Regions from separate parts of the Streptomyces sp. NPDC040545 genome, predicted to be linked through region 2. Evidence: riboswitches for the same ligand, from Rfam matches in the RefSeq annotation. Region 2 holds a riboswitch; the other holds the start of a gene.
What was found. A riboswitch is a leader RNA that binds a small molecule or an ion and turns the genes downstream of it on or off. The one in region 2 is predicted to bind cobalamin.
Positions count from the first base shown of each region.

Region 1: linked by a shared signal. The riboswitch ahead of ACZ573_RS03390 (ribonucleoside-diphosphate reductase subunit alpha) and the one ahead of cobN (cobaltochelatase subunit CobN) in region 2 are both predicted to bind cobalamin.

Region 1 covers NZ_JBVIWA010000001.1:698,265-704,070, reverse strand. Annotated here, with positions in the region: gene ACZ573_RS03410 (GntR family transcriptional regulator) at 1-749, shown strand, start outside; gene ACZ573_RS03405 (carbon starvation CstA family protein) at 874-3,093, shown strand; gene ACZ573_RS03400 (CstA-like transporter-associated (seleno)protein) at 3,090-3,287, shown strand; gene ACZ573_RS03395 (GNAT family N-acetyltransferase) at 3,388-3,885, shown strand; cobalamin riboswitch at 3,937-4,058, shown strand; gene ACZ573_RS03390 (ribonucleoside-diphosphate reductase subunit alpha) at 4,202-5,806, shown strand, end outside.
Region 2 covers NZ_JBVIWA010000026.1:89,906-95,711, reverse strand. Annotated here, with positions in the region: gene cobN (cobaltochelatase subunit CobN) at 1-1,334, opposite strand, end outside; cobalamin riboswitch at 1,377-1,508, opposite strand; gene ACZ573_RS34075 (cobalamin biosynthesis protein CobG) at 1,853-3,199, shown strand; gene ACZ573_RS34070 (precorrin-8X methylmutase) at 3,196-3,843, shown strand; gene ACZ573_RS34065 (precorrin-2 C(20)-methyltransferase) at 3,840-5,336, shown strand; gene ACZ573_RS34060 (GNAT family N-acetyltransferase) at 5,419-5,806, opposite strand, start outside.

The DNA.
Region 1 (5,806 bases), on a different contig from region 2:
CGACCACGGAGCCGGAAGGCGGGGCAGCCACTCGCACGGCGCGTGTGCCCAAGTACTACCGACTCAAGCGGCACTTGCTCGACATGACCGAGACACTGCCGCCCGGCACGCCGGTGCCGCCCGAGCGCACGCTCGCGGCCGAGTTCGACACCTCGCGGACCACCGTCCGGCAGGCCCTCCAGGAACTGGTCGTGGAGGGGCGACTGGAACGGATCCAGGGCAAAGGCACCTTCGTCGCCAAGCCCAAGGTCTCCCAGGCCCTGCAACTGACCTCGTACACGGAGGACATGCGGGCCCAGGGCCTGGAACCGACCTCCCAGCTCCTCGACATCGGATACGTGACGGCCGACGACACCCTCGCCGGCCTGCTCAAGATCACCACCGGCGGACGGGTGCTGCGCATCGAGCGGCTGCGCCTGGCCAGCGGCGAGCCGATGGCCATCGAGACCACCCACCTCTCGGCCAAGCGCTTCCCCGCACTGCGCCGGTCGCTGGCCAAGTACACCTCCCTCTACACCGCCCTCGCCGAGGTGTACGACGTGCACCTCGCCGAGGCCGAGGAGACCATCGAGACCTCACTGGCCACCCCGCGCGAGGCCGGCCTGCTCGGCACCGACGTCGGGCTGCCGATGCTGATGCTCTCCCGGCACTCCCTGGACGCCGACGGCGAACCGGTGGAGTGGGTGCGGTCGGTGTACCGCGGCGACCGGTACAAGTTCGTCGCCAGGCTCAAGCGCCCCGCCGCCTGACGCCCGACCCCCGCGCCGCGTACCGGAATTCCACGACCGGAATGCGGACGGGGTCTTACGTTCACCAGGCAATCCCCCGTAGATTCCGCCTGCTTACGCAGATGATCGACGAGGGGACGAGGTCATGCCTGAACCGGAAGCAACAGGGACAGAACGGGACGCGGCGAGTCCGGGCAGCACGCCGGGCTCGCCTTCTCCCAGGTCCATCGCCGCGTGGGTGCTCGTCGGACTCGTCGGCGCCATCGGCTGGGGCGTGCTGGCGCTCTCGCGCGGCGAGGAGATCTCCGCCGCCTGGCTGCTCGCCGCCGCGCTGGGCTCGTACGCGATCGCCTACCGCTTCTACGCGCGCTTCATCGCGGACCGCGTGCTGAAGGTGGACGCCACCCGGGCCACCCCCGCCGAACGCCTTGACAACGGTGTCGACTTCCACCCCACCGACCGCCGGGTCCTCTTCGGCCACCACTTCGCGGCCGTGGCCGGCGCCGGCCCGCTCGTCGGACCCGTACTCGCCGCGCAGATGGGCTATCTGCCGGGCACCATCTGGATCGTCGCCGGCGTCATCTTCGCCGGGGCCGTCCAGGACATGGTCACGCTGTTCTTCTCCACCCGCCGCGACGGACGTTCGCTCGGCCAGATGGCCCGGGACGAGATCGGCCCCGTCGGCGGGGCCGCCGCCCTGGTCGCCGTGTTCGCCATCATGATCATCCTGCTGGCGGTGCTGGCCCTGGTCATCGTCAACGCCCTGGCGCACTCGCCCTGGGGCGTCTTCTCCATCGGCATGACCATCCCGATCGCCGTCTTCATGGGCTTCTACCTGCGCGTCCTGCGGCCGGGCCGGGTCACCGAGGTCTCCGTCATCGGCGTCGCACTGCTGCTGCTCGCCATCGTCGCGGGCGGCTGGGTCGCCGAGTCCTCCTTCGCGGGCACCTTCACCCTGGAGAAGGAGACGCTGGTCATCTGGATGGTGGTGTACGGCTTCCTGGCATCGGTGCTGCCGGTGTGGATGCTGCTCGCCCCCCGCGACTACCTCTCCACCTTCATGAAGGTCGGCACCATCGCGCTCCTCGCGCTCGGCGTGGTCATCGCGATGCCCACCCTGAAGATGCCCTCGGTCACCGAATTCGCGGCGAGCGGCGACGGACCGGTCTTCGCCGGGTCGATGTTCCCCTTCGTCTTCATCACCATCGCCTGTGGCGCGCTCTCCGGCTTCCACGCCCTGGTCTCCTCGGGAACCACCCCGAAGATGATCCAGAAGGAGACCCAGGTCCGCATGATCGGCTACGGCGCCATGCTGACCGAGTCCTTCGTCGCCGTCATGGCGATCATCGCGGCCTGCATCATCGAGCCCGGGCTCTTCTTCGCGGTCAACTCCCCCGGCGGGGTCATCGGCACCACCGTCGAGTCCGCCTCCCAGGCGGTGACCCACTTCGGCTTCGCGATCTCCCCGGAAGCGCTCGCCCAGGCCGCGAAGGACGTCGAGGAAGCCAGCCTGCTCTCGCGCACGGGTGGCGCGCCGACCTTCGCACTCGGAATGTCGGAGATCTTCTCCGCCGTGGTCGGCGGCGCCGGGATGAAGGCCTTCTGGTACCACTTCGCCATCATGTTCGAGGCGCTCTTCATCCTGACGACGCTCGACGCCGGCACCCGCGTGGGCCGGTTCATGCTCCAGGACACCCTCGGCAACGTGCACAAGTCCTTCAAGGACGTCAGCTGGAAGCCCGGCGTGTGGTTCGCGAGCGCGATCGTCGTGGGAGGCTGGGGCTACTTCCTGTGGGTCGGCATCAAGGACCCGCTCGGCGGCATCAACCAGCTCTTCCCGCTCTTCGGCATCGCCAACCAGCTGCTCGCCGCGGTCGCACTGGCCGTCTGCACCACGCTGCTGATCAAGTCCGGCCGGCTCAAGTGGGCCTGGGTGACGGGCGTTCCGCTGGTCTGGGACGCGACGGTGACCCTCACCGCGAGCTACCAGAAGATCTTCTCCGACGACGTGAAGGTCGGCTTCTTCGCCCAGCGCGACAAGTACCAGGCCGGAATCGACGCCGGCAAGGTCCTGGCGCCGGCGAAGAACATGGACGACATGCACACCGTGGTCACCAACGCCACGGTCGACGGCGTCCTGTGCGCCTTCTTCGCGGTCCTGATCATCGTGGTCCTCGCGGACGCGGCCCGGACCTGCCTCAAGGCCGTCCGCGACCCGGCGTCGGCGGCCCTCTCCGAGACCCCGTGGACCGAGTCGAAGATCGTCGCCCCGGCCGGACTGATCGCGACCGCCGAGGAGCGGGCGGAGCTCGCCGCGGCGGGCCCGGAGGCGGGCGGCGGACACGTCAAGGAGCCGGTGGCGTGAGCACCGTACGGAGCGTGCTGGCCAGGGCCCGGTTCTACGTACGGGAGTTCTCCGGGGAGGCCGCGTACGACCGGTACGTGGCCCATGCCCGCTCCCACGACCCGGACGCGGAGGTCCTGACCCGCCGCGCCTTCGAACGCGCCCGTACGGACGCCCGCGAGGCGGACCCCCGCGAGGGCTTCCGCTGCTGCTGAGCCGCCCCGCACACCGAAGGCCCCGCCGGATGCTTCCGGCGGGGCCTTCGCCGGGTCCGCGCCCGGCACCGGCGCCGGCCCGTCCTGCACACTCGACCGCATGGACATGGTGATCAGAACGGCGCTGCCCGCCGAGTACGCGGAGCTGGGTGAGATCACGGCGCGGGCCTACCTCGCCGACGGGCATCTGGACTTCAACGAGGACGACCACTATCTGAACGTGCTGCGCGACGTGGCCGGCCGGGCCGCCCAGGCCGAAGTGCTCGTCGCCGAACGCGAGGGGCGGGTGCTGGGCGGTGTGACCTTCGCCGCTCCGGGCAGTCCGCTCGCCGACATCGCGGCCCCCGACGAGGCGGAGTTCCGGATGCTCGCGGTCGCCCACGAGGCGCGCGGCCAAGGCGCCGGCGAGGCTCTGGTGCGGGCCTGCGTCGAGCGGGCGCGGGCCCTGGAGGGCGTGACCGGCCTGGTTCTCTCCACCCAGCGCAGCATGGGCGGCGCCCACCGGATCTACGCGCGCCTGGGCTTCGTACGCACTCCGGAGCGGGACTGGGCGCCGATCGAGGGTCTGACACTCTTCACTTACCGGCTCAAGCTGTAGCCACGCCGACACTACATGTGGGGGTTACCGCACAGGGCCGCCCCCACATGTATGCTCATGCCTGCTGTCGCCGCAGGGGAATCCGGTGCGAATCCGGAACTGTCCCGCAACGGTATGAAGTGTCCGGCTACCGGACGCCAAGTCCGATGACCTGCCGACAGCGCGCCCGGCTCGACCGAACCGGGTGCCGATTCGTCCGGGCCTCGCGGTTGGGCCGGTGGACGCCATGCGGGGTACGCGTTCTCGTCGCGCCCGCATGCGCCCGCCCGCGCCCCGCTCCGCCGATGACCGGGCCGAGCGAGGGAGAGCTCCCGCCGTGACCATCGCGCCTTCCGCACCGCGCGCCGAGTCCACTTCTGGCGACAACACCGAGGGCCCGGGGGCCACGCTGCTGCGTACCCTCACCGAACTTACGGCGGACCTCCCCGACACCGACCCCGGCCGGGTCGCGGCCTCCGCGCTGCGCGGCCGCAGCTCCGCCGCCGACGACGCCGAACTGCGCGGGCTGGCCACGGAGGCCGCCGCCGGTCTGATCTCCGAGGACCCGGCCTACTCCCGGCTCGCCGCCCGCCTGCTGACGCTGGCCGTGCGCGACGAGGCCGCGAGCCAGGGCTCGACGTCCTTCTCGGCCTCCGTCGAGGTCGGCCACCGCGAGGGCCTCATCGCCGACCGCACGGCCGAGTTCGTCCGCACCCACGCGGGCCGGCTCGACTCGCTCGTCGAACTGACCCTCGCCGAGGGCGCCGACGACCGCTTCGGCTTCTTCGGCCTGCGCACCCTGCACAGCCGCTACCTGCTGCGTCACCCGATCACCCGTCAGGTCATCGAGACCCCGCAGTACTTCATGCTGCGCGTGGCCTGCGGTCTGGCCGCCGACGACAGCGTCCAGGCCGTGGAGGAAGTGGCCTCGCTCTACCGGCTGATGAGCCGCCTGGACTACCTGCCGTCCTCCCCCACGCTCTTCAACTCCGGTACCCGGCACCCGCAGATGTCCTCCTGCTACCTGCTGGACTCCCCGCTGGACGAGCTCGACTCGATCTACGACCGCTACCACCAGGTCGCCCGCCTCTCCAAGCACGCCGGCGGCATCGGCCTCTCGTACTCCCGCATCCGCGCCCGCGGTTCGCTGATCCGTGGCACCAACGGCCACTCCAACGGCATCGTGCCGTTCCTGAAGACCCTCGACGCCTCCGTCGCCGCCGTGAACCAGGGTGGCCGCCGCAAGGGCGCCGCCGCCGTCTACCTGGAGACCTGGCACGCGGACATCGAGGAGTTCCTGGAGCTCCGCGACAACACCGGTGAGGACCAGCGCCGTACGCACAACCTGAACCTCGCCCACTGGGTGCCGGACGAGTTCATGCGCCGTGTGAACGCCGACGCCGACTGGTCGCTGTTCTCCCCGGCCGACGTCCCCGAGCTGGTCGACCTGTGGGGTGACGAGTTCGACGCCGCCTACCGCAAGGCCGAGGCGGACGGCCTGGCCCGCAAGACCATGCCCGCCCGCGACCTGTACGGCCGGATGATGCGCACCCTCGCGCAGACCGGCCAGGGCTGGATGACCTTCAAGGACGCCTCCAACCGCACGGCGAACCAGACCGCCGAGCCGGGCACGGTCGTGCACTCCTCGAACCTGTGCACCGAGATCATCGAGGTCACCAACGACGGCGAGACGGCCGTCTGCAACCTCGGCTCGGTCAACCTGGGCGCCTTCGTCGTGGACGGCGAGATCGACTGGGAGCGGATCGACGAGACCGTCCGCACCGCCGTCACCTTCCTCGACCGCGTGGTGGACATCAACTTCTACCCGACCGAGCAGGCCGGCCGCTCCAACGCCCGCTGGCGCCCGGTGGGCCTGGGCGCGATGGGCCTCCAGGACGTCTTCTTCAAGCTGAAGCTGCCCTTCGACTCCCCCGAGGCGAGG
Region 2 (5,806 bases):
CCCCAGTGCTGCTCGACGCTGTCGCGCAGCTCGGCCGGGAGCTCGGCGAACCAGCGCTTGTAGTCGGCGGCCGGGATGCGGACCGGGTTGCGGGCCAACTGCTCCTCGGTCAGCCAGTCCTGGTCGTGGCCGCCGGCCTCGATCAGGGCGCGGATCAGCTCGTCGCCGTCGCCGGACACCAGACCGGGGATGTCCTGGGTGGGACCGAAGTCGTAGCCGCCGGCGATCAGCGTGCGCAGCAGCTCGACGGCGCTGGCCGGGGTGTCGAGACCGACCGCGTTGCCGATGCGGGAGTGCTTGGTGGGGTACGCGGACAGGACCAGCGCGACCTTCTTGTCCCGGCGGTCGATGTGGCGCAGACGGGCGTGGCGTACGGCGATCCCCGCGACGCGGGCGGCCCGCTCGGGGTCGGCCACGTAGGCGGGCAGGCCGTCCTCGTCGAGCTCCTTGAAGGAGAACGGGACGGTGATCAGGCGGCCGTCGAACTCGGGCACCGCGACCTGCGTGGCGGCGTCCAGCGGGGAGAGGCCCTCGTCGTTCTCCTCCCAGGCGGAGCGCGAGCCGGTCAGGCACAGGGCCTGCAGGATCGGCACGCCGAGGCCGGCGAGCGCGCCCGCGTCCCAGGACTCGTCGTCGCCGCCCGCCGAGGCGGTGGCGGGCTTGGTGCCGCCGGCCGCGAGGACGGTGGTGACGACCGCGTCGGCCGACTCCAGCGCGGCGATCAGCTCCGGCTCGGGGGTGCGCAGGGAGGACACGTACAGCGGCAGCGCCTGGGCGTCGTGGGCCTCGATCGCGTCGCACAGGGCGTGGACGAAGGAGGTGTTCCCGCTCATCTGGTGGGCGCGGTAGTACAGCACGGCGATCCGCGGGCCCGTGGTGGTCCCGGGCGTGCGCTCCAGCGGGCCCCAGGTGGGGGAGGCGGCCGGGGGCTCGAAGCCGTGGCCGGTCAGCAGGACGGTGTCGGAGAGGAACCGGGCCAGCTGGTCCAGGTTGGCCGGGCCGCCGTGGGCGAGGTAGCCGTGCGCCTCGGCGGCGATGCCGATGGGGACCGTGGAGGCCTCCATGAGCTGGGCGTCCGGAGCCTGCTCGCCGGTCAGCACCACGACCGGGCGGGTCTGGCCCGGGGCCAGGAGCAGGTCGAGGCCGTCCTGCCAGGCGCGGAGGCCGCCGAGGAGGCGTACGACGACCAGGTCGACCCCGACGAGGAGGCCGGGGAGGTCGTCGAGGGGGAGACGGGAGGGGTTCGCGAACCGGTACGGGACGGGGCCGTCCGCCGTGTTCGCTGCGCGGGCGCTGAGCAGATCGGTGTCGGACGTCGACAGCAGCAGAATCATGCGGCGGCAGGCCTTCCTCGGGGTTTCCGCGCCCCGGGCAGTGTGAGGACAGCGGGAGTTCCTGACTCACCCCGGTCGCCGGATCGCTCCGCGGGGTTCACAGTGGCGGGACCGCGCCGGAATCACACCGGGCTTCCTCCCATGTCGCCGTCCTCGGCGACGGCGGGCCGTGTGGTCCGCCGGAAGGTCATCTTAGGGGCGGGTGGGTGTGGCCGGGGCGGGCGGGTGGCGTGCCGGGTGCTGTGCCGGGGGTGCGGTCCGGCTGCGGCGCCGTTGCCGGGGCTCTGCCCCGGGCCCCGCGCCTCAAACGCCGGCGGGGCTGGAATGGCCGGGCGTCGCCCCCGGGCCCCGCGCCTCAAACGCCGGCGGGGCTGGGAACGGTCCGGTGGGGTGGGGAGAGGGTCTCGGGCGGCGGTGGGCCGAAAGGGTGGTCCGGGCGGTGGTGGGGGCGAACGTGGCTGGTGGGGGTGGTGACGGACACAGGTCGGGGGGACCCAATCGTGGGTATGCTCGCGGCCATGCCCCAGCCCCCTTCAGCCGCATCGCGGGACGAACCCGTCATACGGGAGCGCGGTGACGCCTGCCCGGGCGCGCTGCGTCTGCACGCGGCGGACGACGGGTTCCTGGCGCGGGTCCGGCTGCCGGGCGGGCTGCTCACCGTGCGACAGGCCTCGGCGCTGGCGCTCGCCGCCGACCGGTTCGGGGACGGGCACCTGGAGCTGACCTCGCGCGGCAACGTGCAGCTGCGCGGACTGGCCGACGGGTGCGGCGCCGGGCTCGCGGAGCTGCTGGACGGGGCCGGGCTGCTTCCCGTGCCCAGCCACGAGCGGGTACGGAACATCGTGGCGACGCCCATGTCCGGCCTGGACGGGCCGGACGGGCCGGACGGGCCGCACGGGCCGCACGGGCCGCACCGGCCCGAGGGGCAGGACCGGCCCGACGCGCTCGCCTGGGCCTTGGAGTTCGACCGGCTGCTGTGCGCGAGCCCCTGGGCGGCCGCACTGTCCGGGCGGTTCCTGTTCGCCTTCGACGACGGGCGCGGCGACGTGGCCGCGCTCGGCCCCGACGTGACCGTCCTCGGCCGCCCCGGCGGCCGGGCGCTGGTCCTGCTCGGCCGGGCCGCCGACGCCGTGGAGCTCGCCGGCCAGGACGCCCCCCGGGCGGCGCTGACAGCCGCCCGGTACTTCCTGGACGCCGCCGCCGAAGCGGGCACCCAGGCCTGGCGGGTCGCCGAACTGCCCGCCGAACACACCCTGAACACCACCGAGTTCGGCCGGCGCCTCGACGCCGCGGGGATCGCCTCGGCGGCCGTCGGCCCCGCGGACCGGCCGTACGCGCCGCCGCCCGAGCCGTCGGGCGCGGGCGGGCACGGCCACGCCACCCTGTGCGTACTGCCCCCGCTCGGCCGGCTCGACTCCGCGCAGTGGCGGGTCCTGGTGCAGGTCGCGGACGAGGGGAGCGGCGAGCTGCGTGTCACCCCGTGGCGCAGCGTCATCCTGCCCGCGGCGAGCGCCCACGGAGCCGCCCGCATCGAGGACGCCGGGCTGATCCTCGCCCCCGGCAGCGCCTGGGAGTCCGTCACCGCCTGTACCGGGCGGCCCGGTTGTGCGAAATCTCGTGCGGACGTACGCGCCGATGCGGGGGCCGTCGCCGACCGGACGCGGGGTCCGCTGCCCGTGCACTGGTCCGGCTGCGAACGCCGCTGCGGGCATCCGCGCGGCACCGCCTGGGTGGATCTGGTCGCCACCGGCTCCGGATACCGGCTCGCCGCGCCCGGCCGCCCCGTACGCGACGACGTACACACCTCCGAACTTGCCGCGGCACTCGCGGACGCCCGCACCGACCCCGACGTAGTGAAGAAATGAGCGAGTACACCGTGTTTGAGTACGAGAAGGACGGCGCGGCCATCTACCGCCAGTCCTTTGCCACGATCCGCGCCGAGGCGGACCTCTCCGGGCTGCCCGACACGGTCGCCCAGGTCGCGGTGCGCATGATCCACGCCTGCGGAATGACCGACCTCCCGCAGGACCTCGGATACACCCCCGAGGTCGTGCTGCGCGCCCGCGCCGCGCTGGAGGCGGGCGCGCCGATCCTGTGCGACGTGCAGATGGTCGCCAGCGGTGTCACCCGTAAGCGGCTGCCCGCCGACAATGACGTGATCTGCACGCTCTCCGACCCGGCCGTACCGGAGCTCGCCGCGAAGATGGGCACCACGCGCAGCGCCGCCGCCCTGGAGGTCTGGCGCGACCGCGGCCTGCTGGAGGGCTCGGTCATCGCCGTCGGCAACGCGCCGACCGCGCTGTTCCGGCTGCTGGAGATGATCGAGGAGGGCGCGCCGCGCCCCGCCGCCGTCATCGGGGTCCCCGTCGGCTTCATCGGCGCCGCCGAGTCCAAGGACGCCCTCGCCGCCCACCCCTCGGGGCTCGACCACCTGATCGTGCGCGGCCGGCGCGGTGGCAGCGCGATGGCCGCCGCCGCGGTCAACGCCATTGCGAGCGTGGCCGAATGAGCGGTATCGCCAAGGGGCGGCTGTACGGGGTCGGGCTCGGCCCGGGCGACCCGTCGCTGATGACGCTGCGCGCCGTCGAGGTGATCGCCGAAGCCGATGTCGTGGCTTACCACAGCGCCCGCCACGGCCGTTCCATCGCCCGTTCGATCGCGGCGAAGCACCTGCGCGCCGACCACGTCGAGGAACCGCTGGTCTACCCGGTCACCACCGAGACCACCGACCACCCCGGCGGGTATCAGGGGGCGATGGAGGAGTTCTACGAGGCCGCCGCGGCCCGCCTGGCCGCGCACCTGGACGCCGGCCGGACCGTCGCCGTGCTCGCGGAGGGCGACCCGCTCTTCTACAGCTCGTACATGCACATGCACAAGCGGCTCGCGGACCGGTACGAGACCGAGGTCATCCCCGGCGTCACCTCGGCGAGCGCCGCCGCCGCCCGGCTCGGCACCCCGCTCGTGGAGGGCGAGGAGGTGCTGACCATCCTGCCCGGCACCCTGTCCGAGGAGGAGCTCACCGCCCGCCTCGCCGCCACCGACTCGGCGGTCGTGATGAAGCTCGGCCGGACCTTCCCGGCCGTGCGCGGCGCGATGGAGAACAGCGGCCGGCTCGCCGAGGCCCGCTACGTCGAGCGCGCCACGATGGCGGGCGAGCGCACCGGCCTCCTGGCCGACACCGACGCCGACAGCGTGCCGTACTTCGCCGTCGCCGTGGTCCCCAGCCGCATCGGCAACCCGGGCAGCGTGCCGTCCGGCCCCGGCGAGGTCGTCGTCGTGGGCACCGGCCCGGCCGGCCCGCTGTGGCTCACCCCGCAGACCCGGCGCGCACTGGCCGACGCCGAGGTGCTGGTCGGCTACACCACCTACCTGGACCGGGTGCCCGTCAAGCCGGGCCAGGTCCGGCACGGCTCCGACAACAAGGTGGAGTCGGAGCGGGCCGAGTTCGCCCTCGACCTCGCCCGGCGCGGCAAGCGGGTGGCCGTGGTCTCCGGCGGGGACCCCGGTGTCTTCGCCATGGCCACGGCGGTCCTGGAGGTGGCCGGGCAGGCGGAGTACAAGGACGTGCCGGTACGGGTCCTGCCGGGGGTGACCGCGGCCAACGCCGCGGCCGCCGCGGCCGGCGCCCCGCTCGGCCACGACTACGCCACTATCTCGCTCTCGGACCGGCTCAAGCCCTGGGAGGTCATCGCGGAGCGGCTGCGCGCGGCCGCCGCGGCCGACCTGGTGCTCGCCCTCTACAACCCCGGCTCGCGCAGCCGGACCTGGCAGGTGGCCCAGGCCCGCGAGCTGCTGCTGGAACTGCGTGCGCCCGAGACCCCGGTGGTCGTCGCGCGCGACGTGGGCGGCCCCGAGCAGTCGGTGCGGATCGTCCCGCTTGCCGAACTGGAGCCGTCCGAGGTCGACATGCGCACGATCCTGCTGATCGGCTCCTCGCAGACACAGGTCACCGAGCGGGCCGACGGGTCGAGGATCACCTGGACGCCGCGCCGCTACCCGTGACCGGGTGAGGCGGGGCACAGCGGTACACGGGGGAAGGCCCGGTGCGACGAGCGCACCGGGCCTTCCCCCGTCCGGTGGTGCCTCAGCGGGATCCCGGCGCACTGCCCGCCGCTGCCGTCGCCGCACCACGCTCCAGCCGGAACAGCACGTTCGGACGCAGCGGTCCTTCGGGCGCGTCGGGGTCGTCGAAGTCGCCGGCCGGGTCCCGGGTCATGCCGATCCGCTCCATCACCGCCTGGGAGCGGAGGTTGCCGGCCGTCGTCACGGCCAGGATCTCGGGCAGCCCGAGTGTGTCGAAGCCGTGGGTGAGCACGGCCCGCGCGGCCTCGGTGGCGTAGCCCTGGCCCCAGGCCGCCCGGGCGAGCCTCCAGCCGATCTCCACTCCGGTGAACAGCATCCCGTCGTCCACGTCGTCCATGCCCGCGAAGCCGATGAACTCACCCGTGTCCCGGACCTCGACGGCCCACCAG